DNA from 2 places in the Streptomyces sp. NPDC046303 genome. Region 1 is predicted to be linked to the other one. Evidence: predicted binding sites of a transcription regulator. Region 1 holds the regulator's gene; the other holds the start of a gene.
The links. The regulator HspR, encoded in region 1, represses chaperone genes until heat shock. The targets are predictions, from matches to a motif close to TTGAGNNNNNNNNNCTCAA.
Positions count from the first base shown of each region.

Region 1 (7,240 bases):
TCGGGGTGGTGGCGGGGTTACAGCGCCTTGCCGACCAGCAGGTCTTCGCCCGCCACGTCGACACGGACGGTGTCGCCGTCCCTGACCTCGCCGGAGAGGATCTCCTTCGCGAGGCGGTCCCCGATCGCCGTCTGGATCAGGCGGCGCAGGGGCCGGGCGCCGTACGCGGGGTCGTTGCCCTTGTCCGCCAGCCAGGCCAGGGCCTGCGGGGTGACATCCAGGGTCAGGCGCCGGTCGGCCAGCCGCTTGGCGAGGCGGCCGATCTGGAGCTCCGCGATGTGCGCCAGCTCGTCCCCGGACAGGGCGGAGAAGACCACCACGTCGTCGAGGCGGTTGAGGAACTCCGGCTTGAAGGAGGCCCGCACCACGTCGAGGACCTGCTGCTTCTTCTGCTCCGCGGGGGTGGCCGGGTCCATCAGGAACTGGCTGCCCAGGTTCGAGGTGAGGACCAGGATCGTGTTGCGGAAGTCGACCGTGCGGCCCTGGCCGTCCGTGAGGCGGCCGTCGTCGAGGACCTGGAGCAGGATGTCGAAGACCTCGGGGTGGGCCTTCTCCACCTCGTCCAGGAGGACGACGGAGTACGGGCGGCGGCGGACGGCCTCGGTGAGCTGGCCGCCCTCCTCGTAGCCGACGTAGCCGGGCGGGGCGCCGACGAGCCGGGCCACGGAGTGCTTCTCGCCGTATTCCGACATGTCGATGCGGATCATGGCCCGCTCGTCGTCGAACAGGAAGTCGGCCAGGGCCTTGGCCAGCTCCGTCTTGCCGACGCCCGTCGGGCCCAGGAAGAGGAAGGAGCCGGTCGGCCGGTCGGGGTCGGCGATGCCGGCCCGGGTGCGCCGCACGGCGTCCGAGACGGCCCGTACGGCCTCGCCCTGTCCGATCAGGCGGCGGCCCAGCTCGTCCTCCATGCGCAGCAGCTTCTGCGTCTCGCCTTCGAGGAGGCGGCCGGCCGGGATGCCGGTCCAGGCGCCCACCACGTCGGCGATGTCGTCGGGGCCGACCTCGTCCCTGACCATGCTGTCCTTGGCGGTACCGGCCTTCGAGGCCTCCTCCTCGGCCTCGGTGGCCTCCGCCAGCTCGCGCTCGACGGTCGGGATCTCCCCGTAGAGCAGCTTGGAGGCGGTGTCGAAGTCCCCGTCGCGCTGGGCGCGCTCGGCCTGGCCGCGCAGGTCGTCCAGGCGCTCCTTGAGCTCACCGACGCGGTTGAGGGACTGCTTCTCCTTCTCCCAGCGGGCGGTCAGACCGCGCAGCTCCTCCTCCTTGTCGGCGAGGTCCTTGCGGATCTTGTCGAGGCGTTCGAGCGAGGCCGGGTCGGACTCGTTCTTCAGCGCCAGCTCCTCCATCCGCAGCCGGTCCACCGAGCGCTGGAGCTCGTCGATCTCCAGGGGGGAGGAGTCGATCTCCATGCGCAGCCGGGACGCGGCCTCGTCGACGAGGTCGATGGCCTTGTCGGGCAGGAAGCGGGAGGTGATGTACCGGTCGGAGAGGGTGGCGGCGGCGACCAGCGCACTGTCGTTGATCTGGACCTTGTGGTGGGCCTCGTAGCGGCCCTTGAGGCCGCGCAGGATCGCGATGGTGTCCTCGACGGAGGGCTCGGCGACCAGCACCTGCTGGAAGCGCCGCTCCAGCGCCGGGTCCTTCTCGATGCGCTCGCGGTACTCGTCCAGGGTGGTCGCGCCGACCATGCGCAGCTCGCCGCGGGCCAGCATGGGCTTGAGCATGTTGCCCGCGTCCATGGCCGAGTCCCCGCCGGCGCCCGCGCCGACGACCGTGTGCAGCTCGTCGATGAAGGTGATGATCTGGCCGTCGCTGGACTTGATCTCCGCCAGGACGGTCTTCAGCCGCTCCTCGAACTCACCGCGGTACTTGGCGCCGGCGACCATGGCGCCCAGGTCGAGGGAGACGAGCCGCTTGTTCTTCAGGGACTCCGGGACGTCGCCCTTGACGATGCGCTGGGCCAGGCCCTCGACGACGGCCGTCTTGCCGACGCCGGGCTCGCCGATGAGCACCGGGTTGTTCTTCGTGCGGCGCGAGAGCACCTGCACGACGCGGCGGATCTCGTGGTCCCGGCCGATGACCGGGTCGAGCTTGCCCTCGCGGGCGGCCGCGGTGAAGTCGGTGCCGAACTTCTCCAGCGCCTTGTACTGACCCTCGGGGTCGGGGGTGGTCACCCGCCGCCCTCCTCGTGCGTTCTGGAAGGCGTCCAGCAGCTTTTTCGCGCTCGCGCCCTGGGCGGACAGGACCTCACCGGCCGCGCCGCCCTTGGCGGCGATGGCGATGAGCAGGTGTTCGGTGGAGAGGTAGTCGTCCCCGAGCTTGCCCGCCTGGGCGTCGGCCTCGGCGAGTACGGCGAGCAGCTCGCGGGTGGGCTGCGGGGGCGCGACCGTGGACCCGGTGACGCTGGGCAGGGCGGCGAGCAGCCGCTCCGCGCCGTTGCGGACGGCGACCTGGTCGGCGTCGGAGGCCGCGAGGAGGTCGGTCAGGTTCTCGTTGTCCTCGCCGGCGAGGAGCGCCAGCAGCAGGTGCGCGGGGGTCAGGTCGGCGTGGCCGTCCTTGACGGCCCGGCTGGTGGCCGCGTTCAGCGCGTCCCGGCTCTTGTTGGTCAGCTCGGCATCCACGGGTGGGTCGCTCCTCTCTGGCGGAACAGAACTATGACATAAACAACCTACGCAAAGTTGAGTCTATTCCACTCAAGGCCGCTCCCGGTACCCTCGCCCGGCCCCGGCCCGTACGCCCCGTACGCTCGGCCCATGCCCCATGACGTACTCAACCCGACGCCCGAGTACCTCGCCTTCTGGCGGGAGCGGCACGTCTGCACGCTGACCACGCCGCGGCCCGACGGGACCCCCCACGTGGTGCCGGTGGGCGTGACGTACGACCCGGAGGCCGGCCTGGCCCGGGTGATCAGCAACAAGCACAGCAAGAAGGTCCGCAACATCCTGGCGGCGCAGCCGGGCACGGCCCGGGTCGCGGTCTGCCAGATGGAAGGACGCCGCTGGGCCACCCTCGAGGGGCACGCGGTGATCCGTACGGACGAGGCGTCGGTCGCCGACGCGGTGGCGCGCTACGCGGAGCGCTACGGGCGGACGCCCTCACCCCATCCCGACCGCGTGGTCATGGAGATCACCCTGGACCGGGCGATGGGCAGGGCCTGATCCGCAACCGCATCGTGTCCGTCCGACGGATGGACGCGGACATCACAACGGCGCCATCGTGGTCAGGTCCACGATGGCGCCGTTGTGTGGGGGTAGCACCTGAGCGATCTGCAACGACGGGGGAATCGCTTCAGGCACTGCGGGGGGTGGCGGTGGTGATATCAGGTTCGAAGAGCTGGTGGTCGCGCTGGTCGAGGTTGACGAAGACCATTCCGTAGCGCACCTCGCAGCGGACGGGCTGCGGCGCGCCGCGGGGGCGGCGCAGGCAGCGGTAGGCCCGGACGTCTTCGTCCTCCTCGCGTACGACCACGATCGGCTGCCCGAACAGGGTGACGACCAGGGAGTCGCCGGGATAGGGGATCGCAGTGGCCAGATCGATGAACTGCCATCCGGAGCGGTATGCGGAGGCCATTTCGCGACGGAAGCCGCGATCGTCGGGGGTCACGCGGACACCGTCACAGGGGCCTCGGTCCAACCCGTATCGGTGCCGCCCAGCCGGCTGCTGGTCCAGCCGGTGTCCACGTACTTGCCGGCGGGCGCCGTGGTCCAGCCGGTGTCGAACTCCGTGCTCGTCAGGGTGCTGGCCTGACCGTCCCTAGCGCTCCCCGCGTCACTTTCGACGGCGCTGACTGCCCCAAAAACTGCAACGGCGGAGAAACCTATGGCAAGCACCGAGCGAAGCATTCTCTTGAACATGGTCGGCTTCGTCCTCACTTGATGGAATCCTCTCCCCCGCGTGACAGACGATGGCTCATTCAGGCACGTCAATGCCACAGGGACGATGCATCATGTTCTTGCATGTTCAGGACCCTGGGGGGTGGAGATTTGACGCAAAACCGGACAAACCCGATACATCCCCACCCCGTCACGTCTATGTGCGGTGAGGGAACGCGTCTCTACGCGACGGCGCTCAGCACCGGCCGGATCGCCCGGAGCGAGATCGAAAACGCCCCCTGCCTGCTTGAATTCGCCCTTCTGCAGCCCGACCCCGATGACGCGAACCAGCTCCGTCCGGTTCCGCCGTCCGTCGCGCTGGCCCAACGGCTCCACCCGATTGAACGTGAGATCCAGGACCGCCGGCGCAGCGCTGTAGATCTCACCGACACTTTCGAGCCTTTCCTCGCCATCAGCGCACAGAGCCCGGCCAACACCCACGCCATCACCGTGCTGGAGGGCTTCGAGCGGATCAACGCCGCCCTGAACCTCGCGACGGCCGAATGCCACACCGAGGTCCTGACCGTCCAGCCCGGCGGCGCCCGGCCCTCCGAGGCCCTCGCCCAGGCCCTGGGACGCGACCAGCCGCTGATCGACCGCGGGGTCAGCATACGGACCCTCTACCAGCACACCGCGCGGCACAGCCAGGGCACGCTGGCCTACGTCGACCGGATCTCCGCGGGCAAGGTGGAGATCCGCACGCTCGAAGAACTGATAGAGCGCCTGATCATCTTCGATCGCACGGTCGCCTTCATCCCGGTGAGCGACGACCGGCGGGTGGCCCTGGAGCTGCGCCACCCGGGGCTGGTCGACTACCTCATCAAGGTGTTCGAGCAGCTCTGGCACCGGGCCGTGCCGCTCCAGGAGGAAGTGACCTACCGGACCACCCCCGGCGGGATATCGGGCGTGCAGCGCAGCATCGCCCAGCTGCTCATCGAGGGCCACGTCGACGAGGCCATCGCCCGCCGCCTCGGCATGAACGTGCGCACCTGCCGCGCCCACATCGCCAAGCTCGCCAGCACCCTCGGCAGCGGCAGCCGGGCCCAGCTCGGCTACCTCATCGCCCAGTCCGGCATCCTGGGGCGGCCCGCCGCACCCGCGCAGCCCTGCGACCCGGACCCGCACTCCGACTCCCACCCGGACCCGCACCCGGACCCGGACGCGGCCCTGGAAGGCCTCTAGAACGGCCTCGGGCCCCGCCCTGGGAGGGGCGGGGCCCGAGGAGGCGCCGAAGGGCGGCCGGGTCAGTCCAGGGGGCGCTTGGGGCGCCAGACGACCAGGGCGTTGCCGGGCTGCGGAGGCTGGTACGGAACCAGGTCGCGCCGGTAGGAGGCGTGCACCTGGGCCTCGCGGGCCCGGAGCGTGGCCGCCGCGCCGTCCACCGCCGCCGAGAGCTCGGCCACGCGCTGCTGGAGCGCGGCGACCTGGTTCTCCAGCTCGATGATCCGCTTGATGCCCGCCAGGTTGATGCCCTCGTCCTGGGACAGCGCCTGCACCGTGCGGAGCAGCTCGATGTCACGGGCCGAGTAGCGCCGGCCGCGGCCGGCCGTACGGTCCGGGGAGACCAGGCCGAGACGGTCGTACTGGCGGAGGGTCTGCGGATGCAGCCCCGAGAGCTGGGCGGCCACCGAGATCACGTAGACCGGGGTCTCATCGGTGAGCTGGTAGCCCCCGCCCAGGCGGGAGGACTGTCGTCGGCGGCCGTCCATGGTCATGCTCCCTTCGCGGACTCGAACAGCGCGGTGCGCGGGTCCTGCGACTCCGTCGCCTCGCGGTACATCTCCAGCGCCTCGCGGGCCTTGTCCGACAGCTCGGTCGGGACCGCGACCTCCACCGTCACCAGCAGGTCACCGCGGGTGCCGTCCTTGCGGACCGCTCCCTTGCCGCGGGCCCGCATGGTGCGGCCGTTGGGGGTGCCCGGCGGCAGCTTCAGCGTCACCGAGGGGCCGTTCAGGGTCGGGACCTTGATGTCGGCGCCCAGCGCCGCCTCGGCGAACGTCACCGGGACGGTCACCGTCAGGTTGTCGCCCTTGCGGCCGAACACCGGGTGGGAGTCGACGTGCACGACGACGTACAGGTCACCGCTGGGACCGCCGCGCTCGCCCGGCGCACCCTTGCCGCGCAGCCGGATCCGCTGGCCGTCGGAGACGCCCGCCGGGATCCTGACCTGCATGGTGCGCGAGCTGCGGGCGCGCCCGCTGCCCTTGCAGACCTCGCACGGGGTCTCCGCGATCAGCCCGCGGCCCTTGCAGTCCGCGCAGGGGTCGGTCAGCGAGAAGCCTCCGCCGCTGCCCCGCGAGACCTGCCCGGTGCCGACGCAGGTCGTGCACACCCGGGGCGTGCCGTTCTTGTCGCCGGTGCCCGAACAGGCCTTGCAGGGGGCCTGCGAGGACATCCGGAGCGGGACCGTGGCCCCGTCCACCGCCTCCGTGAAGGAGAGGGTGACCTCCGACTCGATGTCCTGGCCGCGGCGCGGCTGGGTGCGGGTGCCCGCACCGGGGCCGGCGCCGCGGTTGAACAGGCCGCCGAAGACGTCGCCCAGGCCGCCGCCGAAGCCGCCGCCCGCGCCGCCCGGCTGCGCGCCGCCGAAGAGGTCGCCGAGGTCGAAGTTGAACGAGCCGCCGGCCCCGCCCGGCCCGGGGCGGAAGCCCCCGTTGCCGAACAGGGCGCGCGCCTCGTCGTACTCCTTGCGCTTCTTGGCGTCGCCGAGGATGTCGTTCGCCTCGGAGATCTCCTTGAAGCGCGCCTCGGCCGAGGCGTCGCCCTTGTTGGCGTCCGGGTGGAACTCGCGCGCGAGCTTCCGGTACGCCTTCTTGATCTCGGCCTCGGTGGCGTCCTTCGGGACACCGAGGACCTTGTAGTAGTCCTTCTCCACGAAGTCCTTCGTGCTCATCCCCGGTGTCCCTCCTCTCGTACTGCTGCGTGTGCGACCTCAGCCGTTGTCGGCTGCATCCGCGTCCTTGTCGGACGACGACGCGTCGCCCTCCGACGACTCGGACTTGGGGGCCGCGCCCGGCTGGGGCTCGGCCACCGCGACCCGCGCGGGACGGATCGTACGCTCGCCGATCCGGTACCCCGGCTGCAGGATCGCCACGCAGGTCGTCTCGGTGACGTCCGGCGCGTACGAGTGCATCAGGGCCTCGTGGATCGTCGGGTCGAAGGGCTCGCCCTCCTTGCCGAACTGCTGCAGGCCCATCTTGGCCGCGGCGGTCTCCAGCGATTCGGCCACCGACTTGAAGCCGCCGACCAGCTCGCCATGCTCCCGCGCCCGGCCGATGTCGTCCAGGGTCGGGAGGAGTTCCGTCAGGAGGGACGCGACCGCGATCTCCTTGACGGCGATCCGGTCCCGCTCCACCCGGCGGCGGTAGTTC
Region 1 covers NZ_JBVJFA010000070.1:4,487-11,726, forward strand. The annotation lists gene clpB (ATP-dependent chaperone ClpB) at 18-2,618, opposite strand; gene ACZ6I1_RS34450 (pyridoxamine 5'-phosphate oxidase family protein) at 2,751-3,155, shown strand; gene ACZ6I1_RS34455 ((2Fe-2S)-binding protein) at 3,286-3,567, opposite strand; gene ACZ6I1_RS34460 (helix-turn-helix transcriptional regulator) at 3,954-5,051, shown strand; gene ACZ6I1_RS34465 (heat shock protein transcriptional repressor HspR) at 5,114-5,578, opposite strand; gene dnaJ (molecular chaperone DnaJ) at 5,581-6,762, opposite strand; gene grpE (nucleotide exchange factor GrpE) at 6,802-7,240, opposite strand, start outside.

Region 2 (22,677 bases), on a different contig from region 1:
TCCCTCGTCGCGGAGACGACGGCGGGGGCGCCGGCCGCGAGGACGGTGAGGCCGGCGACGGCCACGCCTACGACCAGCCTGCGGCGCACGCGGACGCGGCGTCCTGCGGGGGCCGGGCCGTCGGTGGCGGTGCCGTTCTTCCGAGACCGCTTCTTCTGCACCGGTGCTCGCAATCCTGTACGTGTGCTCTGGCTCGTCTACTCGTGTGGCCGAGGTAACGGCCGGTCAACAAGTAAACGCCTCCTGCCCCCTCGTACCGCCTCAGACCTTTGCAGTGTGATGGGAAGAGAGCCGCACATCGCCCACCTGGCCACTCGAAGGAGTGAACATCACGGATGAGTTGGCGACCAACTCGGACATCCGGCGTCAGAGGCCGTCCGTGGACAGGCGGTTGAAAGATCGATGCGGGCTTTGGCAGTATGCCCGCCCACATTCCGGGTCGCCCTGCCGCGCCCGGTCCGACGGCGCCCTGCGCGGAGCCGTCCGAGCCCCGCGCCCATTGGTACGGACCTCCCGCGCTCCGTGCTGCCGCGCCCGGCAGAATGCCCGCATGCGCATCGACCTCGCCTCCGCTCCCGGCAGCCCGGAACGCCCCAATGAAGACTGGGTGTCGGCCGCGATCCCCGCTTCGGGCGGCGGTGTACTGGTCGCCCTGGACGGGGTCACCCCGCCGCGCGGCGAGGACGGCTGCGTGCACGGGGTGCCGTGGTTCTCGGCCCGGCTCGGCGGCCGATTGACCGAACTGTCCGGATCGCGGCGGGACATGCCGCTGGACCGGATCCTCGCGGAGGCCGTCCGCGCGACGGCCGAGGCACACCGGGACACCTGTGACCTTTCTCACGTCCGCACCCCGCAGGCGACGGTGGTCCTCGTCCGCTGGGACGAGGCGTACGTGGAGCACCTGGTCCTCTCCGACTCGGTGCTGCTCCTCCAGGAGGCCGGGGGCGAGGTGACGGCGGTGCGCGACGACCGGCTGGACCGGGTGCCCCGGGAGGTGCTGCGGTCGGTGGAGGCCACGGACGCGCTGCGGAACGCCGAGGGCGGCTTCTTCACGGCGGCCGCGGATCCGGCGGTGGCGGCCCGGGCCGTGACGGGGCGCACCCCGCGCGGCCAGGTCCGGGCGGTGGCCGCGCTCACGGACGGGGCGAGCCGGTGGACGGACACGTTCCGGGAGGGCGACTGGGCCGAGTGCCTGGCGGTGCTGCGGAAGGAGGGCGCGGAGGGCCTGATCGGCCGGGTGCGCGCCCTCGAGTCCGACCCGGCGCGCCCCCCGGCCGGCCGGCACAAGCGGCACGACGACGCCTCGGCGGTCTACGCGGAGCTCTAGCGCCGTGGCCGGGAACGCGTGCCCGAGGCGGCCCTGGGCCGTGGCCGGGACCCCGCGACGGCGGGGTCCCGGGCCTCCGGCGGGCCCGCTGCGAAATACTGGCGGCTCATCCACCACCGAAGGAGCCGGACGTGTACGGGAGCGAAGACCAGGAGTTCCTTGCCCTGGAGCGGGAGCTGTCCGTCTTCCTCCGGCGGGCCCGCGCCTCCTCCGGCGAGATGGCGCGCGCCCTGCACCCCGAGCTGGAGCCCGCCGCGTACGGGCTCCTGGTCCGCCTGGAGGGGGCCGGCCGGCAGCGGGCCACCGAGCTGGCGGCGTACTTCGGCGTCGGCAAGGCCACCATGAGCCGCCAGCTCCGCGCCCTGGAGGTGCTGGGCCTGATCGCCCGCGAGCCGGACCCCGCCGACGGCCGGGCCTTCCTGGTCGGCCTCACCGAGGAGGGCCGCGAGCGGTTCCTGCGCGTACGGAACGCCCGGCGCGAGCAGTACATGCGCAAACTCGCCGACTGGGACCGCGGTGAGGTGGCGGAGCTGGCCCGGCTGCTCAACCAGCTGAACGCGGGCGAGGACGCCCCGTAGGGCTCAGGCCGCGGCGGTGACCGGGACCTCCTCCCGAGGCTGCCCCTGGGACGGCGCCTGCGCCTGGGACAGGGCGAGCTCCAGCACCTGGCGCACGTCCGTCACCGGGTGCACCTCCAGCCCCTCCAGAACCTCGTCCGGGACGTCGTCCAGGTCGGCCTCGTTGCGCTTGGGGATGATGACGGTGGTCAGGCCCGCACGGTGGGCGGCCAGCAGCTTCTGCTTGACCCCGCCGATCGGCAGGACGCGCCCGGTCAGCGATACCTCACCGGTCATGGCCACGTCCGTGCGCACCTGGCGTCCGGAGAGCAGCGAGGCGAGGGCCGTGGTCATGGTGATGCCCGCGCTCGGGCCGTCCTTGGGCACCGCGCCCGCCGGGAAGTGGATGTGCACGCCCCGGTCCTTCAGGTCGGCGACCGGCAGCTCCAGTTCGGCGCCGTGCGAGCGCAGGAAGCTGAGCGCGATCTGCGCCGACTCCTTCATGACGTCGCCGAGCTGGCCGGTGAGGGTCAGGCCGGCCGCGCCCGTCTCCGGATCGGCCAGCGAGGCCTCCACGAAGAGGACGTCGCCGCCCGCGCCGGTCACCGCGAGGCCTGTGGCCACGCCGGGGACGGCGGTGCGCCGCTCCGCCGGGTCCTGGGCGGACTCCGGTACGTGGTGGGGTCGTCCGATGAGCCCGCGCAGATCGTCGGCGCCGATGCTGAAGGGCAGTTCGCGCTCGCCCAGTTCGTGCTGCGAGGCCACCTTCCGCAGGAGCCGGGCCAGCGACCGCTCCAGGGTGCGCACGCCCGCCTCGCGGGTGTACTCGCCGGCGAGCTTGCGCAGTGCCGCCTCCTCCAGGACCACCTCGTCGGCGCCCAGGCCGGCGCGCTCCAGCTGGCGCGGCAGCAGGTGGTCGCGGGCGATGACGACCTTCTCGTCCTCGGTGTACCCGTCGAGGCGCACCAGCTCCATGCGGTCGGCGAGGGCCTCCGGGATGGCTTCGAGGACGTTGGCCGTCGCCAGGAACACCACGTCGCTGAGGTCGAGCTCCACCTCGAGGTAGTGGTCACGGAAGGTGTGGTTCTGCGCCGGGTCCAGGACTTCCAGCAGGGCTGCGGCCGGGTCGCCGCGGAAGTCGGAGCCGACCTTGTCGATCTCGTCGAGGAGCACGACCGGGTTCATCGACCCGGCCTCCTTGATGGCGCGGACGATCCGGCCCGGAAGGGCGCCGACGTAGGTCCGGCGGTGGCCGCGCACCTCGGCCTCGTCGCGTACGCCGCCGAGCGCGACCCGGACGAACTTGCGGCCCATGGCGTGGGCCACGGACTCGCCGAGCGAGGTCTTGCCCACGCCGGGCGGCCCGACGAGCGCGAGGACGGCCCCGCCGCGGCGGCCGCCGATGACGCCGAGGCCGCGCTCGGTGCGCCGCTTCCTGACGGCGAGGTACTCGGTGATGCGGTCCTTGACGTCGCCGAGCCCGGCGTGTTCGGCGTCGAGGACGGCCCGTGCGCCCCGGATGTCGTACTGGTCCTCGGTGCGCTCGTTCCAGGGGAGTTCGAGCACGGTGTCCAGCCAGGTGCGGATCCAGGAGCCCTCGGGGCTCTGGTCGCTGGCCCGCTCCAGCTTGTCGACCTCCTTGAGGGCGGCCTCGCGGACCTTCTCGGGCAGGTCGGCGGCCTCGACGCGGGCACGGTAGTCGTCGGACTCCTCGCCCTCCTTCTCGCCGCCCAGCTCGCGCAGCTCCTTGCGGACGGCTTCCAGCTGGCGGCGCAGCAGGAACTCGCGCTGCTGCTTGTCGACGCCGTCCTGGACGTCCTTGGCGATGGATTCGGCGACGTCCTGTTCGGCGAGGTGGTCGCTGAGCGCCTTGACCGCCAGCCTGAGGCGGGCGACGGGATCGGCGGTCTCGAGCAGTTCGACCTTCTGCTCGACGGTCAGGAACGGCGAGTACCCGGAATTGTCGGCGAGGGCCGACACCCCTTCGATCTGCTGGACCCGGTCGACGACCTGCCAGGCCCCGCGCTTCTTGAGCCAGCTGGTGGCGAGCGCCTTGTACTCCTTGACGAGCTCGGTGACCGCGCCGGGCAGCGGGTCCGGCACGTGCTCGTCGACGGTCTCGCCCTCGACCCACAGCGCCGCGCCGGGGCCGGTGGTCCCGGCACCGATGCGGACGCGGCCGCGGCCGCGGATGAGCGCCCCGGGGTCCCCGTCGGAGAGCCGGCCCACCTGCTCGACCGTCCCGAGCACTCCGGTCCCGGCGTACTTGCCGTCGATGCGGGGCACGAGCAGCACCCGGGGCTTTCCTCCGCTGCCCGCCGCCGCCTGGGCCGCCTCCACGGCCCCGCGCGCCTCGGCGTCGGACAGGTCCAGCGGAACCACCATTCCGGGCAGCACGACCTCGTCGTCGAGCGGCAGCACGGGCAGAGTGAGCGTTACGGGCGTCGAAGCCATGATCAACCCTCCGGCAGTGAAGTTGAGCTATGCCGACTCAATGCATCTGCGCCGCCCAATGTTCCCCAACTGCCGTTCGCCCGGGGCGAACGGTCCGGGGGCGAACGGCCCGGAGCGTCGTGCCGGTCAGGCCGGGCCCGTGGCCACCGGGCGCTCGTCCGAGGGCAGGCCCCACTCGCTCCAGGAGCCGTCGTACACGGCCGTCTGCCGGTAGCCGGCGAGGTCGGCGCCGAGCGCGAGGACACAGGCGGTGACGCCGGAGCCGCAGCTGAAGCAGAGCCGTTCCCGGACGCCCGCCAGCGCCCGGAAGGCCTCGCGCAGTTCCCCGGCGGGGCGCATCCGGCCGTCGGACTGCTGGAGTTCGGCGAAGGGCAGGTTGAGCGCGCCCGGCATGTGTCCGCCGCGCAGGCCGGGGCGGGGTTCCGGGGCGGTGCCGGCGAAGCGCTCGCGGGTGCGGGCGTCGAGGACGGCGGCGGCCGGATCGGCCAGGGCCGCGGCGACGGCCGCGGCGTCGACCAGCAGCCCGGGGCGCGGGCGGGCGGTGAAGGAGCCGCGCGGGCCGTCGTAGGCGGGGCCGGTGGCCTCCACGGGCAGGCCGGCGGCGCTCCACGCGGGCAGTCCCCCGTCGAGGACGGCGACCCGGTCGAAGCCCATGGCGCGCAGCATCCACCAGGCGCGGGCGCTGGAGTAGATGCCGGCGCCGTCGTACACGACCACGGTGTCGGTGTCGTCCACGCCGAGGTCCCGTATCGCCTCGCCGAACCGTGCGGCCGACGGCATGGTGTGCGGGGCGGGGGCGTCGTGGTCGGACAGGTCGCCGTCGAGGTCGAAGGGGCGGGCTCCGGGGATGCGCCGGCCGGCGCCGCGGTGGGAGCCGACGGAGGCGTCGAAGACGACGAGGCCGCTCGACCCGGGCGCGCCGAGCCGGTCGGCCAGCCAGTCGGTCCCGACCAGCGGTTCGGACGGTTCGAGGGAGTGGGCGGTCATCAGCGGCTCCTGGAGGTCGGATGTCGGATGTCGGTGGGGCACTCACGGCGCTCGGCGCTCATCCTGCCGGGCAGCCGCCGGGGCGGGCGTAGAGCGCGACGCGGGCGCCGCGTATGGCCGTGATCGAGCACAGGTCGAACCGGGCGGCCAGGGTCTGCCGTTTCACCGCCTCCCGCGGGTACGGGTCCAGCGGCTGCCCGGCCGGGTCCAGCAGGGCGATGACCCGGGGGGACCCGGTGAGCGCCGCGCTGATCTCCGCGGGGGGCCGCTCGGTGCCCTGGAGGGTGTGCGAGGCCGCCGGGGAGCGGTCCAGGGCCACGTCGCGCAGCCCGTCGTAGACGTCCGGCGAGGACAGCAGCCATTCGCGCCGCCGCGACGGCATGAAGAGCACGGCGTCCCCGGGCCGGGCCAGCTCCCGGACGGCGGCGGCCACCGCGAGCACGTCGTCCTTGCGGCTCTCGGGCGTACGCAGCCACACCGACCAGCAGCCGAAGGGCACGAGCAGGGCCGCGACCAGCAGCCACGGCCACCAGCCGCGCGCCGCGGACAGCGCGGCTCCCGTCAGCAGGGCGAGTCCGGCCAGCGAGTAGAGCACGTACCGGTCGACGTACCAGGGGTGGACCAGCGAGAGCGTCATCAGCAGCCCGGGCGGCAGCAGGGCGAGGGGCAGGGCGACGCGGACGAGGCCGTTCGCGTCCCGCGCGGCGGCGCCCCGCGCGAGCAGCAGTACGGCGGCCGTGAGCACCCCGTACGCCACCCAGTCCTGCCAGGAGGGCCGCCCGAGCCAGCCGAGCTGCTGCTCGGCCTGCCGGGCGCTGATCAGGGCGAGGGGCAGCAGCAGGGCCACGACGGCCCCGGCGGCGAGGCGCCAGCCGCGCGAACGCCAGGCGGTGAAGGCGTGCGCGAGCAGGGCCAGGGCCGCGAACTCGTGCAGCCAGCAGCCGAGCAGCAGCACCACCGCGTACGCCCCCCACCGCTCGCGCAGCATCAGGTACGTCGCCCACACCACCGCCGCGGCGACGAGGGCGTACGAGCGGCCCTCCTGCGCGTACGTCTGCACGGGCGGGAGTACGGCGTACGCGAGCCCGGAGAGCAGCGCGGCCCGCTCCCCCGCGAGCCGGCGGGCGATGGCGGCCACCCCGGCGGCCGCGAGAGCGGTGGCGGCGACGGAGGGCAGGCGCAGGGCCCACAGGCCGCCGTCCCAGGCCAGGAACACCCCGTGCATGAGCAGGTAGTACAGGCCGTGCACGGCGTCGACCTGGCCGAGCAGCTCCCAGAGCCCGCCGAGTGGCCGGTGGGCCACCTGCCAGGTGACGGATTCGTCGCGCCACATGCTGCCGCCGCGCTCCAGACCCCACAGGCCGAGGAGGACGGCGAGCAGGGGCGGGAGCACGCGCCAGGGGGCGATGCGGCGGATGGCTGCCTCCGGGTGCTGTCGTAACGGGTGCGGGGACTCCATACTCGGGGTTCGGTCGGAGTACCTGCGGAGGTGGGTGTGCGAGCGTTCCGGGTGGTGGCGGTGACGGCGGGGGCGGCGGCGGTACTGGGCGCGGTCCTCGTCGGATGCGGACAGTCCGGTTCCGATGGCGCGGACGGCCGGCCGCCGGCGACCGGAACACCGGCCCCGTCGGAAACGGCGGCGGCCACTGGGGCCACTGGGGCCACGACGAGCCCCACGCCCGCGCCCGCGTCCACGCCCGCTCCGACGACGGCGGCTCCGACTCCCGCCCATTCCCCTGCCGCGACCGAGACCCTGGTCCGGGTCAGCCGCAGCGGCGGCTACGCCGGCCGGGTCCACACCCTCATCGTCAAGGGCGACGGCTCGTGGACCCGCCTGGACCGCAAGGCGAAGCCCGAGGGCAGCGGAAAGCTGTCGGAAGCCCGGCTCGCCGGCTTGCGCACGGCCCTGCGCGAGGCGGACTTCGCGCATCTGCCGAGGATCGCGACGGGCAGCACCAAGGTCTACGACGGGTTCGTCTACGCCTTCGTGCACGGCGGATACGAGGTGGCGGCCGAGCAGGAGGCCCTGGCCCCGGCCCTGCGGAAGGTGCTGGACGCGCTGCCCCCGTTCGAGGCCGGCTAAGGCCCGGCGGGCACCGACGCAACACCCGCAGCCCCGGCAGGCCCCGCAGGCCCCAGCCCCGGCAGGCCCGTCCCCGCGACCGTGATCCCCCGCAGCTGACGGTCCAGGAACGCGTGCAGCCGGCCCGGCATGTCCACGCTCGCGGGGTTCAGCACCCACTGGATCTGCAGGCCGTCCATCACCGCGAGCATCTCGCGGCCGACGGCCTCGCAATCAGTGCCGGGACGCAGCTCGCCGCGCGCGATGCCGGCCTCCAGCATGTCGACGGTGTGGCCGAGCACGCGGGCGTAGCGCTCCCGGAAGTAGGCGTGGGCGGGGTGTCCCGGGTTGCCGGACTCGCCGACCAGGGTGTGGAACATTCGGACGAGGCCGGGCCGCCGCGCGTTGTCGGCGGCGAGGGCGACGACGGTGGTGAAGTGCGCGGCGACCGAGTCGGCCGGCTCGCTGAACAGCCGCTCGATGTCGTGTCGCTCGCTCTGCGCCAGCACGGACAGCAAGAGGTCCTCCTTGCTGCGGAAGTGGTGCAGCAGCCCGCCCTGGGTGATCCCGCAGCCGGCCGCGATCCGGGCCAGGGAGGAGGCGTGGAAGCCCCACTGCGCGAAGTGCTCCACCGCCGTGTCGAGGATCTTCTGCCGGCGGGCGTCCCCCACCGCGTAGGTCCCCCGGGCCGTGGCCTTCTGGGCCTTCGGGGCTTTCGGAGCCTTGGAGGCCGTCCGCCCCTTGTCCTGTGCCATGCCGACCACCCTAAGCGGTGGTTGTTTTCGGCCATCCGCGAGGAGTGACCCAGGTCACTTTCGAAAACCTAGTGGGTGCATGGTTTTCATGCTTGGGTGGGGCGCCCGGCAGACCGCGCGGCCCCAGGAGCCTTCCGATGAACGCGACCCCCGCCTACCAAGACGCCTCGCTCCCCGTGGACCGGCGCGTCGAGGACCTGCTGTCCCGGATGACGCTGGAGGAGAAGGCCGGCCAGCTCTTCCACTCCATGCTGATGATGAACGCGGACGGCACCCCGGTCACCGAGACCGACGGCTCGATGCTCCCGTTCACCACGCCCGAGCTGATCGGCGACCGGCTCCTCACCCACTTCAACCTGCTCGGCACGTACGGCGCCCGCGAGATGGCCCAGTGGCAGAACACCGTCCAGGAGATGGCCGCCGCCACCCGCCTCGGCATCCCGGTCACCCTCTCGACCGACCCGCGCCACGCCTTCACCGACAACATCGGCGCCTCCTTCGGCTCCGGCGCCTTCTCCGCCTGGCCCGAGGCCCTGGGGCTGGCCGCCATCGGCGATCCGGAGCTGGTCTTCCGGTTCGCCGACACCGTGCGCCGCGAGTACCTGGCCGTCGGCTTCCGCGTCGCCCTGCACCCGCAGATCGACCTGGCCAGCGAACCGCGCTGGGCCCGCCAGTCCGGCACCTTCGGCTCCGACGCCGCACTGACCGCCGCGCTCGTGCGGGCGTACGTACGCGGCCTGCAGGGCCCGGAGCTCGGCCCCTCCTCGGTGTCCGCCATGGTCAAGCACTTCCCGGGAGGCGGCCCGCAGAAGGACGGCGAGGACCCGCACTTCGCGCACGGCAAGGAGCAGGTCTATCCGGGCGGGATGCGCGAGCACCACCTGGAGCCCTTCAAGGCGGCGATCGCCGCCGGATGCGCGCAGATGATGCCGTACTACGGCCAACCGATGGGCACCGACTGGGAAGAGGTCGGCTTCGGCTTCAACAAGGGCGTGGTCACCGGCCTGCTGCGCGAGGAGCTCGGCTTCGAGGGGATCGTCTGCACCGACTGGGGGCTGCTCACCGACGCGGAGATCTTCGGACAGACGCACCCGGCGCGCGCCTGGGGCCTGGAGCACCTCGGCGTGGCCGAGCGCGCGGCGCGCGTCCTGGACGCCGGCTGCGACCAGTTCGGCGGCGAGCAGTGCCCCGAGGTGGTCGTGGAGCTGGTCCGCCGCGGCCGGGTCGCGGAGTCCCGCATCGACGCGTCGGTACGGCGGCTGCTGCGCGAGAAGTTCCGGCTCGGGCTGTTCGAGAACCCGTACGTGGACCCGGACGCGGCGGCCGCGACGGTGGGCCGGGCCGATTTCGCCGCCCTGGGCGCCGCGGCGCAGCGTCGGTCGCTCACGGTACTGACAAATACGGAGCAGATTATTCCGCTCTCCGCGAAGTCGGAGCCCCGGCCGAAGCTCTACGTGCGCACCGTGGACGAGGCCGTCGCCGCCGAGTACGGCGAGGTCGTGGCCGACCCGGCCGCCGCCGACCTGGCCGTACTGCGCCTGCGGACCCCGTACGAGCCCCGGGAGAACACCTTCGAGTCCTTCTTCCACTCCGGCTCGCTGGCCTTCCCCGAACCCGAGCTCGCCGCGGTCCTGGCCCTGCTCGACCAGGTGCCGACCCTGGTCTGCATCAACCTGGAACGGGCGGCCGTCATCCCGGAGATCGCGGCGCGCGCGGCCGCGCTGATCGCCGACTACGGCGCCTCCGACGCCGCCCTGCTGGACGTCGCCTTCGGCCTCGCCACCCCGGAAGGCCGCCTTCCGTTCGAGCTGCCGCGCTCGATGGAGGCCGTCGAAGCCTCGCGCCCGGACGTCCCGAACGACACCGGGGACCCGGTGTTCGCGCACGGCCACGGGCTGTCCCTGTAGGCCGGTACATCCCTCCCCCAACCCGGACCATCAGCACAAATGCCCTGTCCGAACCCCGCATAGCCGCAGGCCGGTGCCTCCTCTACGCTGCACCCCACCACGCAGATCTTCAGGGGCGGACCGGGACATGGAACAGACGCACACCCACAACGGCGCCTCGGCGACCCCCGGCGCACAGCGGCGCGTACTCGTCGTCGAGGACGACCACACCATCGCCGAGGCCATCGCAGCCCGCCTGCGGGCCGAGGGCTTCCAGGTCCAGACGGCCGCGGACGGCCCCGCCGCCGTCGCCGCGGCCGAGAGCTGGCTGCCCGAGCTGCTGGTCCTGGACGTGATGCTGCCGGGCTTCGACGGACTGGAGGTCTGCCGCCGGGTCCAGGCCCAGCGGCCGGTCCCGGTGCTGATGCTCACCGCCCGCGACGACGAGACCGACCTGCTGGTCGGCCTCGGGGTCGGCGCGGACGACTACATGACCAAGCCGTTCTCCATCCGCGAGCTGGCAGCGCGGGTCCACGTACTGCTGCGGCGTGTGGAACGGGCCACACTGGCCGCGCACACCCCGCGCGGGGCCACCCTGCGCCTGGGCGACCTGGAGATCGACCACGCGCAGCGCCGGGTCCGCGTGCAGACGGAGGACGTGCACCTGACGCCGACCGAGTTCGACCTGCTGGTGTGCCTGGCCGGGACCCCCCGGGCGGTGCTGTCCCGGGAGCAGCTGCTGGCCGAGGTGTGGGACTGGGCCGACGCCTCCGGGACCCGTACGGTCGACAGCCACATCAAGGCCCTGCGGCGCAAGATCGGCGCGGAGCGGATCCGTACCGTCCACGGCGTCGGGTACGCCCTGGAGACCCCGGCACAGGCATGAGCGGCCGGCACCCCGGACCGGGGCTGCGGCCCTTCTCGCCCTTCTCGATCAAGACCAAGCTGGGCACCCTCGTGGTGGTCTCGGTCTTCATCACGACGGGCCTGCTGCTGGTGGCCCTGCGCACGGACACCGAGCTGCGGTTCATCACGGTCTTCTCGGTGATCGCCTCGATGCTGATCACCCAGTTCGTGGCCCACAGCCTGACGGCGCCGCTGGACGACATGACGCGGGTGGCCCGGGCGATATCCCAGGGCGACTACACGCGCCGGGTGCGCGGGGCGGGGCGCCGCGACGAACTGGGCGACCTGGCCTCGACGATCAACGTGATGGCGGACGACCTGGAGGCGGTGGACCGCCACCGCAAGGAGCTCGTCGCCAACGTCTCCCACGAGCTGCGCACGCCCATCTCCGCACTGCGGGCGGTCCTGGAGAACGTGGTGGACGGGGTCTCGGCCGCCGACCCGGAGACCATGCGCACGATGCTCAAGCAGACCGAGCGCCTCGGCCGCCTCGTGGAGACCCTGCTGGACCTGTCCCGGGTGGACAACGGGGTGGTCCCGCTGAAGGCCCGCCGCTTCGAGGTGTGGCCGTACCTGTCGGGCGTGCTGAAGGAATCGGGGCTGGCGGCCGCCGGCCGGCCGGGCCTGCTCTCCGGTTCGGGCGGGCACACCCGCAACGACGTGCACCTGCACCTGGACGTCTTCCCGCCCGAGCTGACGGCGTACGCGGACGCCGAGCGGCTGCACCAGGTCGTCGCCAACCTGATCGACAACGCGGTCAAGCACAGCCCCCCGCACGGCCGGGTCACCGTCCGCGCCCGGGCCGGCGACGCGCCAGGCTCCCTGGCCATCGAGGTACGGGACGAAGGCCCCGGCATCCCCGAGGCGGAGCGCCACCGCGTTTTCGAGCGGTTCAACCGGGGCAGCGCCCGGGCCGGCGACGGCGGCACCGGGCTGGGCCTGGCGATCGCCCGCTGGGCCGTGGAACTGCACGGAGGGCACATCGGCGTGGCCGAATCGTCACGGGGCTGCCGCATCCTTGTCACGCTTCCGGGCAGCTCGCAGGCGCCACGTTGACGTAGGGTTCGAGTGGGAAGGACATGATCTCGGCCACACGTACCCGGGGTCCGTCAGGGGTGCGAAGCCAAGGGGGCCGCAACCTCGGTGCCCCCTACCCGAACCACGCTTGTTTCCCGCCATTCCAGGCAGTGAAACCCGCCGTTCGATGTGACCTGCACGACGGATGTCCCGCCCGGTCTGCATCTCGCGGCCGAGGAGGCGTAGCCTTTATTCCCGCTGTCCATACCTTGTGAAGCGGAAGAGGGCGGTTGCCGCCGTGTCGCCACAGTCCCCCAGTAACTCGAGCACCACGACCGAAGCAGCAGAGGGCGGGAAGACCCCTGCCTCAGGCTTCGGTGCCAATGAGTGGCTCGTCGACGAGATCTATCAGCAGTACCTCCAGGACCCGAACTCGGTCGACCGGGCCTGGTGGGACTTCTTCGCCGACTACAAGCCGGGGGGCACTGCCGCTCCGGTCAAGGCCGAAGAGCCGAAGAAGACCCCGACGACGGATGGCGCCTCCGCACAGGCCGCCACCCCCGTCGCCGCAGCTCCGCAGGCCGTCGACGCCGCCGCCACGGGGGCGGCGCGCGCCGCTGCCCCTGCCGCCCCGAGCCCCGCGCCCACGCCCGTGTCAGCTCCTGCCCCTGCTCCTGCCACCCCCTCTGGTGCCCCTGCTGTGACTGTCACCTCCCAGGCCCCGGCCGCCGCACCGGCCGCGCCCGCCACTCCCGCTCCCGTAGCCAAGCAGGCCGCGCCCGCCACCGAGGCCCCCGCGGGCCCGGAACTGGTGACGCTCCGCGGCCCGGCTGCCGCCGTGGCCAAGAACATGAACGCCTCCCTCGACGTCCCGACGGCCACGTCCGTCCGCGCCGTCCCGGTGAAGCTGCTGTTCGACAACCGCATCGTCATCAACAACCACCTCAAGCGCGCTCGAGGCGGGAAGATCTCCTTCACCCACCTCATCGGCTACGCGATGGTGCAGGCGATCAAGGCCATGCCGGCCATGAACTACTCCTTCGCGGAGAAGGACGGCAAGCCGACCCTGGTCAAGCCGGAGCACGTGAACTTCGGCCTCGCGATCGACCTGGTGAAGCCCAACGGCGACCGCCAGCTCGTCGTCGCCGGCATCAAGAAGGCCGAGACCCTCAACTTCTTCGAGTTCTGGCAGGCCTACGAGGACATCGTCCGCCGCGCCCGTGTCGGCAAGCTGACGATGGACGACTTCACCGGCGTCACCGTCTCGCTGACCAACCCCGGCGGCCTGGGCACCGTGCACTCCGTGCCCCGCCTGATGCCCGGACAGTCGGTCATCATGGGCGTCGGCTCCATGGACTACCCCGCCGAGTTCCAGGGCACCTCGCAGGACACCCTGAACAAGCTGGGCATCTCCAAGGTCATGACCCTGACCTCGACCTACGACCACCGGGTCATCCAGGGCGCCGCCTCCGGCGAGTTCCTGCGCATCGTCGCGAACCTGCTGCTCGGCGAGAGCGGCTTCTACGACGACGTCTTCGAGGCCCTGCGCATCCCGTACGAGCCGGTCCGCTGGAACCGCGACATCGACGCCTCGCACGACGACGACGTCACGAAGGCCGCACGCGTCTTCGAGCTGATCCACTCCTACCGGGTCCGCGGCCACGTCATGGCCGACACCGACCCGCTGGAGTACAAGCAGCGCAAGCACCCCGACCTCGACATCACCGAGCACGGCCTCACCCTGTGGGACCTGGAGCGCGAGTTCGCGGTCGGCGGCTTCTCCGGCAAGTCGATGATGAAGCTGCGCGACATCCTCGGCGTGCTGCGCGACTCGTACTGCCGCACCACCGGCGTCGAGTTCATGCACATCCAGGACCCGAAGCAGCGCCGCTGGATCCAGGACCGCATCGAGCGCCCGCACTCCAAGCCGGAGCGCGAGGAGCAGCTGCGCATCCTGCGCCGCCTGAACGCGGCGGAGGCCTTCGAGACCTTCCTGCAGACCAAGTACGTCGGCCAGAAGCGCTTCTCGCTGGAGGGCGGCGAGTCCGTCATCCCGCTGCTCGACGCCGTCATCGACTCGGCCGCCGAGGCCCGCCTCGAAGAGGTCGTCATCGGCATGGCCCACCGCGGCCGCCTGAACGTGCTCGCGAACATCGTCGGCAAGTCGTACGCGCAGATCTTCCGCGAGTTCGAGGGCAACCTCGACCCGAAGTCCATGCACGGCTCCGGCGACGTCAAGTACCACCTGGGCGCCGAGGGCACCTTCACGGGCCTGGACGGGGAGCAGATCAAGGTCTCGCTCGTCGCGAACCCCTCCCACCTGGAGGCGGTCGACCCGGTCCTGGAGGGCGTCGCCCGCGCCAAGCAGGACATCATCAACAAGGGCGGAACGGACTTCACCGTCCTGCCCGTCGCCCTGCACGGTGACGCGGCCTTCGCGGGCCAGGGCGTGGTCGCCGAGACGCTGAACATGTCGCAGCTGCGCGGCTACCGCACCGGCGGCACCGTCCACGTCGTGATCAACAACCAGGTCGGCTTCACCGCCGCCCCGGAGTCCTCGCGTTCCTCGATGTACGCGACCGACGTGGCCCGCATGATCGAGGCGCCGATCTTCCACGTGAACGGCGACGACCCGGAGGCCGTGGTCCGCGTGGCCCGTCTGGCGTTCGAGTTCCGCCAGGCGTTCAACAAGGACGTGGTCATCGACCTCATCTGCTACCGCCGCCGCGGCCACAACGAGTCCGACAACCCGGCCTTCACGCAGCCGCTGATGTACGACCTGATCGACAAGAAGCGCTCGGTGCGCAAGCTGTACACCGAGTCCCTCATCGGTCGCGGCGACATCACGCTGGAAGAGGCCGAGCAGGCGCTCCAGGACTTCCAGGGGCAGCTGGAGAAGGTCTTCGCGGAGGTCCGCGAGGCCGCCACGCAGGCCGGTGCCCCGGTGCCGCCGGCGCAGGTCGCGCAGCAGTTCCCGGTCGCCGTGAACACCGCGGTCTCGCAGGAGGTCGTCAAGCGGATCGCCGAGTCCCAGGTCAACATCCCCGAGCACGTCACCGTGCACCCGCGTCTGCTGCCGCAGCTGCAGCGCCGCGCGGCGATGATCGACGAGGGCACCATCGACTGGGGCATGGGCGAGACCCTGGCCTTCGGCTCCCTGCTGATGGAGGGCACCCCGGTCCGGCTGTCCGGCCAGGACTCGCGCCGCGGCACCTTCGGCCAGCGCCACGCGGTCCTCATCGACCGGGAGACCGGCGAGGACTACACGCCGCTGCAGTACCTGTCGGACGACCAGGCCCGCTACAACGTCTACGACTCGCTGCTCTCCGAGTACGCGGCGATGGGCTTCGAGTACGGCTACTCGCTGGCCCGTCCCGACGCGCTGGTCCTCTGGGAGGCCCAGTTCGGTGACTTCGTCAACGGCGCGCAGACCGTCGTCGACGAGTTCATCTCCTCCGCGGAGCAGAAGTGGGGCCAGACGAGCGGCGTCACCCTCCTCCTCCCGCACGGCTACGAGGGCCAGGGCCCGGACCACTCGTCCGCGCGTCCCGAGCGCTTCCTCCAGATGTGCGCGCAGGACAACATGACGGTGGCCATGCCCACCCTGCCCTCGAACTACTTCCACCTGCTGCGCTGGCAGGTCCACAACCCGCACCACAAGCCGCTCATCGTCTTCACCCCGAAGTCGATGCTGCGTCTGAAGGCGGCGGCGTCGAAGGCGGAGGAGTTCACCAGCGGTTCCTTCCGCCCGGTGATCGGCGATTCGACGGTGGACCCGAACGCGGTCCGCAAGGTCGTCTTCTGCGCCGGCAAGGTCTACTACGACCTGGAGGCGGAGCGCGAGAAGCGCGGCATCACGGACACGGCGATCATCCGCATCGAGCGGCTGTACCCGCTGGCCGGTGCGGAACTCCAGGCGGAGATCGCCAAGTTCCCGAACGCGGCGAAGTACATCTGGGCGCAGGAGGAGCCGGCGAACCAGGGCGCATGGCCCTTCATCGCCCTCAACCTGATCGACCACCTCGACCTGGCGGTCGGCGCGGAGGTCCCGGCGGGCGAGCGCCTGCGGCGCATCTCCCGCCCGCACGGCTCGTCCCCGGCGGTCGGCTCGGCCAAGCGCCACCAGGCGGAGCAGCAGCTCCTCCTGAACGAGGTCTTCGAGGCGTAACCGCTGCGCTCAACTCAGCAGTCCCGCAAGGCCCGGCTCCCCCTGGGGGGGGCCGGGCCTTCCGGCTTGCGTACGGGGCTTCGCGGGGGCGGCGCATTCGCCCCCATCGGCGGTGGGGCAGGGGCTAAGGGCTTGCTGGTCGGGGTCGGGCGTGGGGCGGGGTTCCGCGGGGGCGGCCCGGGCGGTGCGGCGGTGGCTGCGGTGGTCGGGAGTCGACTGGCCTGCATCAGAGAGGGTTTGGGGGTTTCCCGCCAGTCCCATAGTCCTTCCGCGCCGGGCCGCCCTGTCAAGGGCGCTCCTACGTCGCGTCGCTACGCGATGGCCTTCGGCCACCCTTGACAGGGCGGCCCGCCCCGGAGAGACAGTGGGACTGACGGGAAACCCCCAAACCCTCCCTGATCGGGATGGTGGGGATCAGGCTCCCCGAAGCCACCCCACCCCGCCCCACCCCTAAGGCTGCGGTTCGAAGTCCCAGTAAGGCCGGGTCTGTTGTTTCGCGGCGATCGTGTGGACGTGCTGGGCGCCCAACGTGCGGGTGAGGCCCTTGATGCCCGCGTCCTCGTACTTGCCCGCCTCCGCGTCCTCCCGTACCGACCGGAGATCGGCCGCCAGCGCGATCTGGGCGCTCAGCGTCATCGGGTGGTCCGGGCCCAGTACCTGCTCGGCGGCGCGCAGCGTCTCCCGGCTCAGGGTCAGGGCGTCCTCCAGGTGCCCGGTGATGTTGCGGTGCCCGGTGGCGTTCAGGGCGCAGCCCAGCGTCCACGGATGGCGGTCGCCGAGGGCGCCGCGCATGCCGACCAGGGCCTGTTCCGCCAGCGAGAGCGCCTCCACGCGCTCGCCCTGGGCGCGCAGCACCAGCCCGAGGTTGCCGACCGTGCCGATGCTGTACGGGTGGGCGAGGCCCAGCTGCGACTGGTAGCCGCGGACGACGTCCTCCGAGATCCGGCGGGCCTCGCCGATGTCCCCGTACTCCCGCAGGTAGGTGGCGTAGTCGGAGGCCACCATCAGCGTCCACGGGTAGTCGACGCCGAAGACGCGGGTGGCCCGCTCCCACACGGTCCGCAGCCGCAGCCCCGCGCCGGGGATGTCTCCCGAACGGCGCAGGCACAGACCGAGGTTGTGCTCGGCGCGCAGGGTCTGCGGGTGGCCCAGCCCCAGCACCTGGGTGTTGAGTTTGACGCCCTGCTCCTGCCGGGTCTGTGCCTCCCGGTACCGGCCCATCAGCCGCAGTCCCATGGCGCACGCGATGCCGGAGGAGAGGGTGGAGATGTGCTGGGGCCGCAGGACCCGCTCGCGGCGGCGCAGGGTGTCCAGGTCGAGGTCGTAGGCGTTCTGGTAGCGGCCCAGCAGCCGGTAGGTGGCGGCGAGGTTGTTCTGCGCGCCGAGGGTGGTGGAGTCGTCCTCGCCGAGCAGTTCGCGGTACGTGGCCAGGCAGTGCTCGAAGATCTCGCGGGCGGGCTCGAACTTGGCGATGCAGAGCAGGACTCCCCCGTACGCGCTGCGGGCGCGCAGGGTCTCCAGGTCGCGTTCGCCGCGTTCCCCGGTGAGCCGGTCGGCGACGGCCTTGGTGAGGGTTTCGGCCCGCCGGAACAGGCCGAGGTTGCGCAGGGCTCCGCCGTACTGGTAGCTGAGCTCGCGGACCTTGGGGTGGTCATCGCCGAGCATGGCCCGCCAGGCCTGGTCGGTCTCCTCGGACAGCCGCAGGCAGGTGCGGTACTCCCCGGCGAGGATCAGGTAGCGCAGGCACTGCAGCAGGAAGTTCTGGATGCGCGGGTTGCTGCTGGTCAGCACCCCGGAGGTGGTCAGGTGCGGGATGAGTTCGGCGTAGCGGGGCCACAGCCGGGAGTCGGAGGGGCGGCCCGGGTCGGCGGCGGCGAGGACCTGGCGGACGGCGCGGGCGAGCGGTTCGGCCTCGTCGTCGGAGAGGTTCTCGCGGACGATGCCGTGGACCATGCGGTGCAGCTGTACGGTCTCCAGCCCGCCGCCGCCCTCCTCCTCGGGCTGGTCGGAGTACTCCAGGCGGACGACGGAGAACTGGACGAGCTTGTTGAGGGCGGCGTTCCACCGGATCTGGTCGTTGATCAGCCCGGCGAGCTGTTCGGGCACGTCGTCGACGGGGAACTCGCGCAGCAGCCGCAGCGGCACGGGGCCGGGGGCGAAGAACACGAACAGCCGCAGCAGGGCGAGGGCGTCGGGGAAGTTCTCGCGGACGTTGTTGAGGAGTATCGCCAGGGCCGTGGGGAAGGGCAGCGGGTAGTCGTCGGAGACGGTGACGGCCTCGCGGGAGTCCAGCCGGCGCTGGAGCAGCGCCAGGTAGTCGCCGACGGTCAGCGGGGAGTCGGCGAGCCAGCCGGCGGTCTGGTCGAGGGCGAGCGGGTAGTCCTCGAGGGCCTCGGCGAGCTGGTCGGCCTCGAGGGCGGTGAGCCGCAGCGCGCGCCGGCGGATGAAGGTGATCGACTCGGGCCGGGCGTAGAGCGGGACTTCGACGAGGCTGGTGTGCCGGGAGGCCCATTCCCGGTTGCGGGAGGTGATGATGACGTCGCCCGCGCCGGAGGGCAGCAGGTCGGTGAGGTCGTCGGGGTTGTCGCAGCCGTCGAAGACGACCAGCCAGCGGCTGTACGGGGAACCGCGCCGCAGCGCTTCCAGGACGGCCCGGATCTGCTCGCCGTAGCTGCCCGCGCCGCGCGGCAGGCCGAGGGCGGGGGCGAGGTCGGCGAGGCGTTCGCGCAGGGTGGGCCGGTCCTCGGCGGGCACCCACCAGACGACGTCGTACTCGGAGGCGAAGCGGTAGGCGTACTCGGTGGCGACCTGGGTCTTGCCGACTCCGGAGAGCCCGAGCAGGGTGACGGTGGAGGCGCCGGCCGGGGCGTCGGTGAGCGCCGCGCGCAGGGTGCCGATGACGTCGTTGCGGCCGGTGAAGCGGGGGTTGCGGCGCGGGACCCGGCCCCAGATCTCGGGCGGGTCGTTGGGGAAGCGGGGTCCGCGGCGGCCGGTCTCGGTGCCGATGCGGTCGGTGGGCAGCTCCAGGCGGCGCAGCACGCGGTACTCCGCCTCGTACGCGTCCAGGCCCCACAGGTCGGTCTTCTCCAGTGCGGCGACGGCGCTGGGCAGCGGGGCGTCGGTGAGGCAGACCGCGGCGAACCGGTCGGGGTGGCGGTCGGTGACCGTGCGCAGGGCGGTGTTCCACGCAGCCTCCTGCATGTCGGCATGGCTGCCGGCGGAGAAGTAGCGTTCGCTGAGGACGAGGAGGACCCGGCTGCCGGAGCGGGCGAGGTCGTCGAGGGCCTCGGTCAGGCCGGGGCTGTTCTGCGGGTCCCAGCGCTGGAGGGCGACGCGGTGGCCGTGTTCCTCCAGGCGATGGGCGATCCACACGGCCCAGGGCCGGTTGAACCCGGCGAAGCTGATGACGAAGCGCTGCGGTCCAGCGGTGGTGCCCTGTTCCTGCCGACTACCGGTGGTCATGCGGCCGTCTCCCTGAAATCCGGGCAGTGGACGGGCTTGAAAGGTACCGCAGCACGGGCCTTGGCGAAGCCCCTCAAGCCCGTACGAACGGGGCGAGTTCGGGATGGGCCTCGCACCAGGTGCGGCGCTCGCGGTCGACGGCCCGGCGGGCGGTGGCGTGCTGGTCCCCGGGGGGCGGGAGCTCGTCCATGGCGCGCTCGGCGGCTGCCATGGCTTCGGTGAACTCCCGCCCTGCGGAGGTGAGTTGTTCGTGGGTGCGCAGGACGGGCAGGACGGCGGCGACCTGGGCGCGGATGCGGGCGTGCTGGGCCCAGGCACCGCGGGCCCCGTAGAGGGCGGCGCGCTGCCAGTACCCGGCCAGGGCCAGATGGGCGTAGGCGCCGTGCAGGAGTCCTTCCAGCGGGCGCGGGTCGGAGCGCCAGGGGGCCCAGTACCGGGGGGTGCGGTCGGCGGTGTGCAGGGTCAGGACGTCGGCGAGGGCCGTGAGCTTGCCGTGCTGGACCTCGTGGACGAGGGTGGCGGCCAGGGCGGGCGGGGCCTGTGCGCGGGCCAGTACGGAGCCGGCGGCCGCGGGCAGGGTGGCGCCGCTGGAGCGGGAGCCGCCGGCGAGCGGCACGACCGAGCGCAGCAGGTGGACGGTCTCCTCGGCGCGGGCGGTGTCGTAGCGCTGGAGCAGGGTGAGGGCGCCGGTCCACTGGGTGTCCCAGCGTTTGTGGCCCTTGGGGGTGAGCCGGCGGGCGGGGCGGACGGGGGCCGGCCGGGCGGGGCCGGGCGCACGGTAGGGGTCGAGGTCGTCGAGGGCGGTACGGCCTCCGGGCAGGGTGTGCAGGGGCAGGGTGGCCGGGTCCTCGGGGTCCCAGGACCGTTCGGTCAGGGCGAGGGGGCCGGTGCGGTCGGGGCGCAGCAGTCCGAGGGTGGGCAGGAGCAGGCGGCCCTGTACGGGCCTCAGGGTGTGGGTGAAGGCGAGTCCGGCGCGCAGGGCGGCGGCCACGGCGAGGGCACCGAGGTGGGCGAGGTCCGGCGGGGGTCCGTACGGGGCGTGCAGGCGGCGCAGGGTCTCTTCGGCCCAGACTCCGGTGGCGGGGTAGTGCAGGACATCGCGGACGGCGTCGGGGGCGTGGCGTTCGGCTGCTTCCAGCAGGGCCCAGTGGTCGGCGGTCTCCCCGGCCCGGGCGCCGGGGGCGGCGTCGAGGACGGCGCGCAGCAGGACCAGGCGCTTGGAGCGGCGTACGTCGCGCACCAGGCGGGTGCCGTCGGTGCAGGGTTCGGTGGAGGCGAGGGCCCGCAGGGTGCGGGAGGAGACGGTGAAGGAGGTGAGGGCGGCCGTCATGAGGCGACCGCCGGGGGGCGGGCGGCGCGCGCGACGGATGCGGCGATGTGCCGGATCAGGACTTGGAGGTCGGCGCAGTACACGGACGGCTGGCGGAAGCCCTCGCCGGCCCGGTAGCGGTGCGGGTAGTGCCCGCCGCCGCACACCTCGACGAGTTCGCAGGCCTGGCAGCCGGCGGCGAGGGCGTCCCGGCCGAGCTGGCGGGCGGCGAACCCGGGGTGGTCGAGGAGCTGGTCGAAGCTGTGGGTGTGCAGGGTCATGCCGGTCGTGGCGGCGCCCTCGTAGGCGGACTTCAGTGAATCGGCCTGTTCGATGGAGCCGTCGGTTTCGATGACGGCGGTGGCGGCGGGTGCGAGCCCGAGGGTCTCGGTGGCGGCGGGCAGACCGAGCAGCAGGGCGATGATCTCCTCGAAGATCCGGATCCGGGTGCGCCGCAGGCCGTCGTGCCACCAGCGTTCGAAGACGGCGAGGAGCCAGTCGGCGTACGGGGCCCCGCGCGGGTGGTGGCCGGGTGGCGGGGAGCTCCAGTTGGCGAGCGGCAGCAGCAGCCCGATGCCGGGCGGGGCGAAGGCGAGCAGGGACTCGTACGTCTCGACGGGGTCGTGGGCGAGGTCGATGACGCAGAGCACCCCGGCGTAGCTGTCGGGGTGGCGGGCCAGGAGCCGCAGGCCGCGGGCGGCGGCGCCGAAGCCGGGGCGTCCGGTGTGGTCCACGCGCTGGGCGTTGTGGGCGGGGAGCCCTCCGTCGAGGCTGACGCCGACGCGTATTCCGGCGGCGGCCAGCGCGGCGAGGCGGCCTGGGGTGAGGAGGGTGCCGTTGGTCTGGACGGTGGCGGTGACGCGGGTGCGCGGGGCTGCGGCGGCCACGGCGGCGCGTACGGCGTCGACGGGTTCGGCCAGCCGGGCGGGTGCGGTGAGCAGCGGTTCGCCTCCGTGCAGGACCAGGTCGATGCGGGGCAGGTCGTGGGCGGCGGCGTGCTGGGCGATCCGCTCGGCGGCGCGGGCTGCGGTGGCGGGGGACATGGCGGCGGGCTGGGTGCGCCAGCCCTGGTCGGCCATCTCGTAGACGTAGCAGTAGGTGCAGGCGAGGTTGCAGCGGCTGCGCGTCTTGAGGACGAACTGCCGTATGGGGCGGGGCCGGTGTCCGGCGGCGCGCAGGGCGGGCACGTCGAGCCGGGTGTAGGGCCAGGGCGCGTGGGTCCGGTGCGCGTGGGCCGGGTGCGCGTCGGCCGGTTGCGCATGGGCCGGGTGCGCGTCGGCCGGGTGCGCGTCGGTCGGTTGCGCGTCGGTGGGGTGCGCGTCGGTCGGTTGCGCGTCGGTGGGGTGCGCGTGGGTCGGTTGCGCGGGCGGTCCGGCCGCGCTCGTCTGGGTGTGCCTCATCGCTGTACCTCCCGCCCCCGCCCCCGGACGCCGCGGGGAGGCGCCCCCTGCGGACGGTCCATCCCTGCCCTTCGGACGGCCTCCGCTAACGGCGGAAAGTGGTCAACCAGTCGGTGCTCGAGGCGGTTCGGGCGTTCGGGCGGCTCGGCTGCCCGCCCGGTCAGTCGACGCCGGAATCGAAGGCGTTGAGGATCTCCGCCGGGTGCGTGACCCGCTCGACCATTCCCTCGATCACCTGGGCCAGCACGGGATGGTCGATCCCGCGCAGCGCGGCCAGATCCAGCCCGGAGAGGTCCGGCAGCCGTGCGGGGCACGCGTGGACCACCACGGCCACGTCCTGATCCTTCGTCACCATGGGTTGCCCGTCCCCCTGTTGCGTCGGATGTT
Region 2 covers NZ_JBVJFA010000003.1:322,143-344,819, forward strand. The annotation lists gene ACZ6I1_RS04950 (sensor histidine kinase) at 1-161, opposite strand, end outside; gene ACZ6I1_RS04955 (protein phosphatase 2C domain-containing protein) at 551-1,327, shown strand; gene ACZ6I1_RS04960 (MarR family winged helix-turn-helix transcriptional regulator) at 1,459-1,905, shown strand; gene lon (endopeptidase La) at 1,909-4,338, opposite strand; gene ACZ6I1_RS04970 (sulfurtransferase) at 4,465-5,325, opposite strand; gene ACZ6I1_RS04975 (glycosyltransferase family 39 protein) at 5,384-6,784, opposite strand; gene ACZ6I1_RS04980 (hypothetical protein) at 6,821-7,408, shown strand; gene ACZ6I1_RS04985 (TetR/AcrR family transcriptional regulator) at 7,405-8,142, opposite strand; gene ACZ6I1_RS04990 (glycoside hydrolase family 3 protein) at 8,280-10,049, shown strand; gene ACZ6I1_RS04995 (response regulator transcription factor) at 10,177-10,914, shown strand; gene ACZ6I1_RS05000 (HAMP domain-containing sensor histidine kinase) at 10,911-11,990, shown strand; gene ACZ6I1_RS05005 (multifunctional oxoglutarate decarboxylase/oxoglutarate dehydrogenase thiamine pyrophosphate-binding subunit/dihydrolipoyllysine-residue succinyltransferase subunit) at 12,250-16,119, shown strand; gene fxsT (FxSxx-COOH system tetratricopeptide repeat protein) at 16,570-19,581, opposite strand; gene ACZ6I1_RS05015 (aKG-HExxH-type peptide beta-hydroxylase) at 19,655-20,911, opposite strand; gene ACZ6I1_RS05020 (FxsB family cyclophane-forming radical SAM/SPASM peptide maturase) at 20,908-22,290, opposite strand; gene fxsA (FxSxx-COOH cyclophane-containing RiPP peptide) at 22,451-22,645, opposite strand.
Region 2: a site for HspR is predicted at 4,361-4,379, ahead of lon (endopeptidase La). Genes of this name have one in related genera too.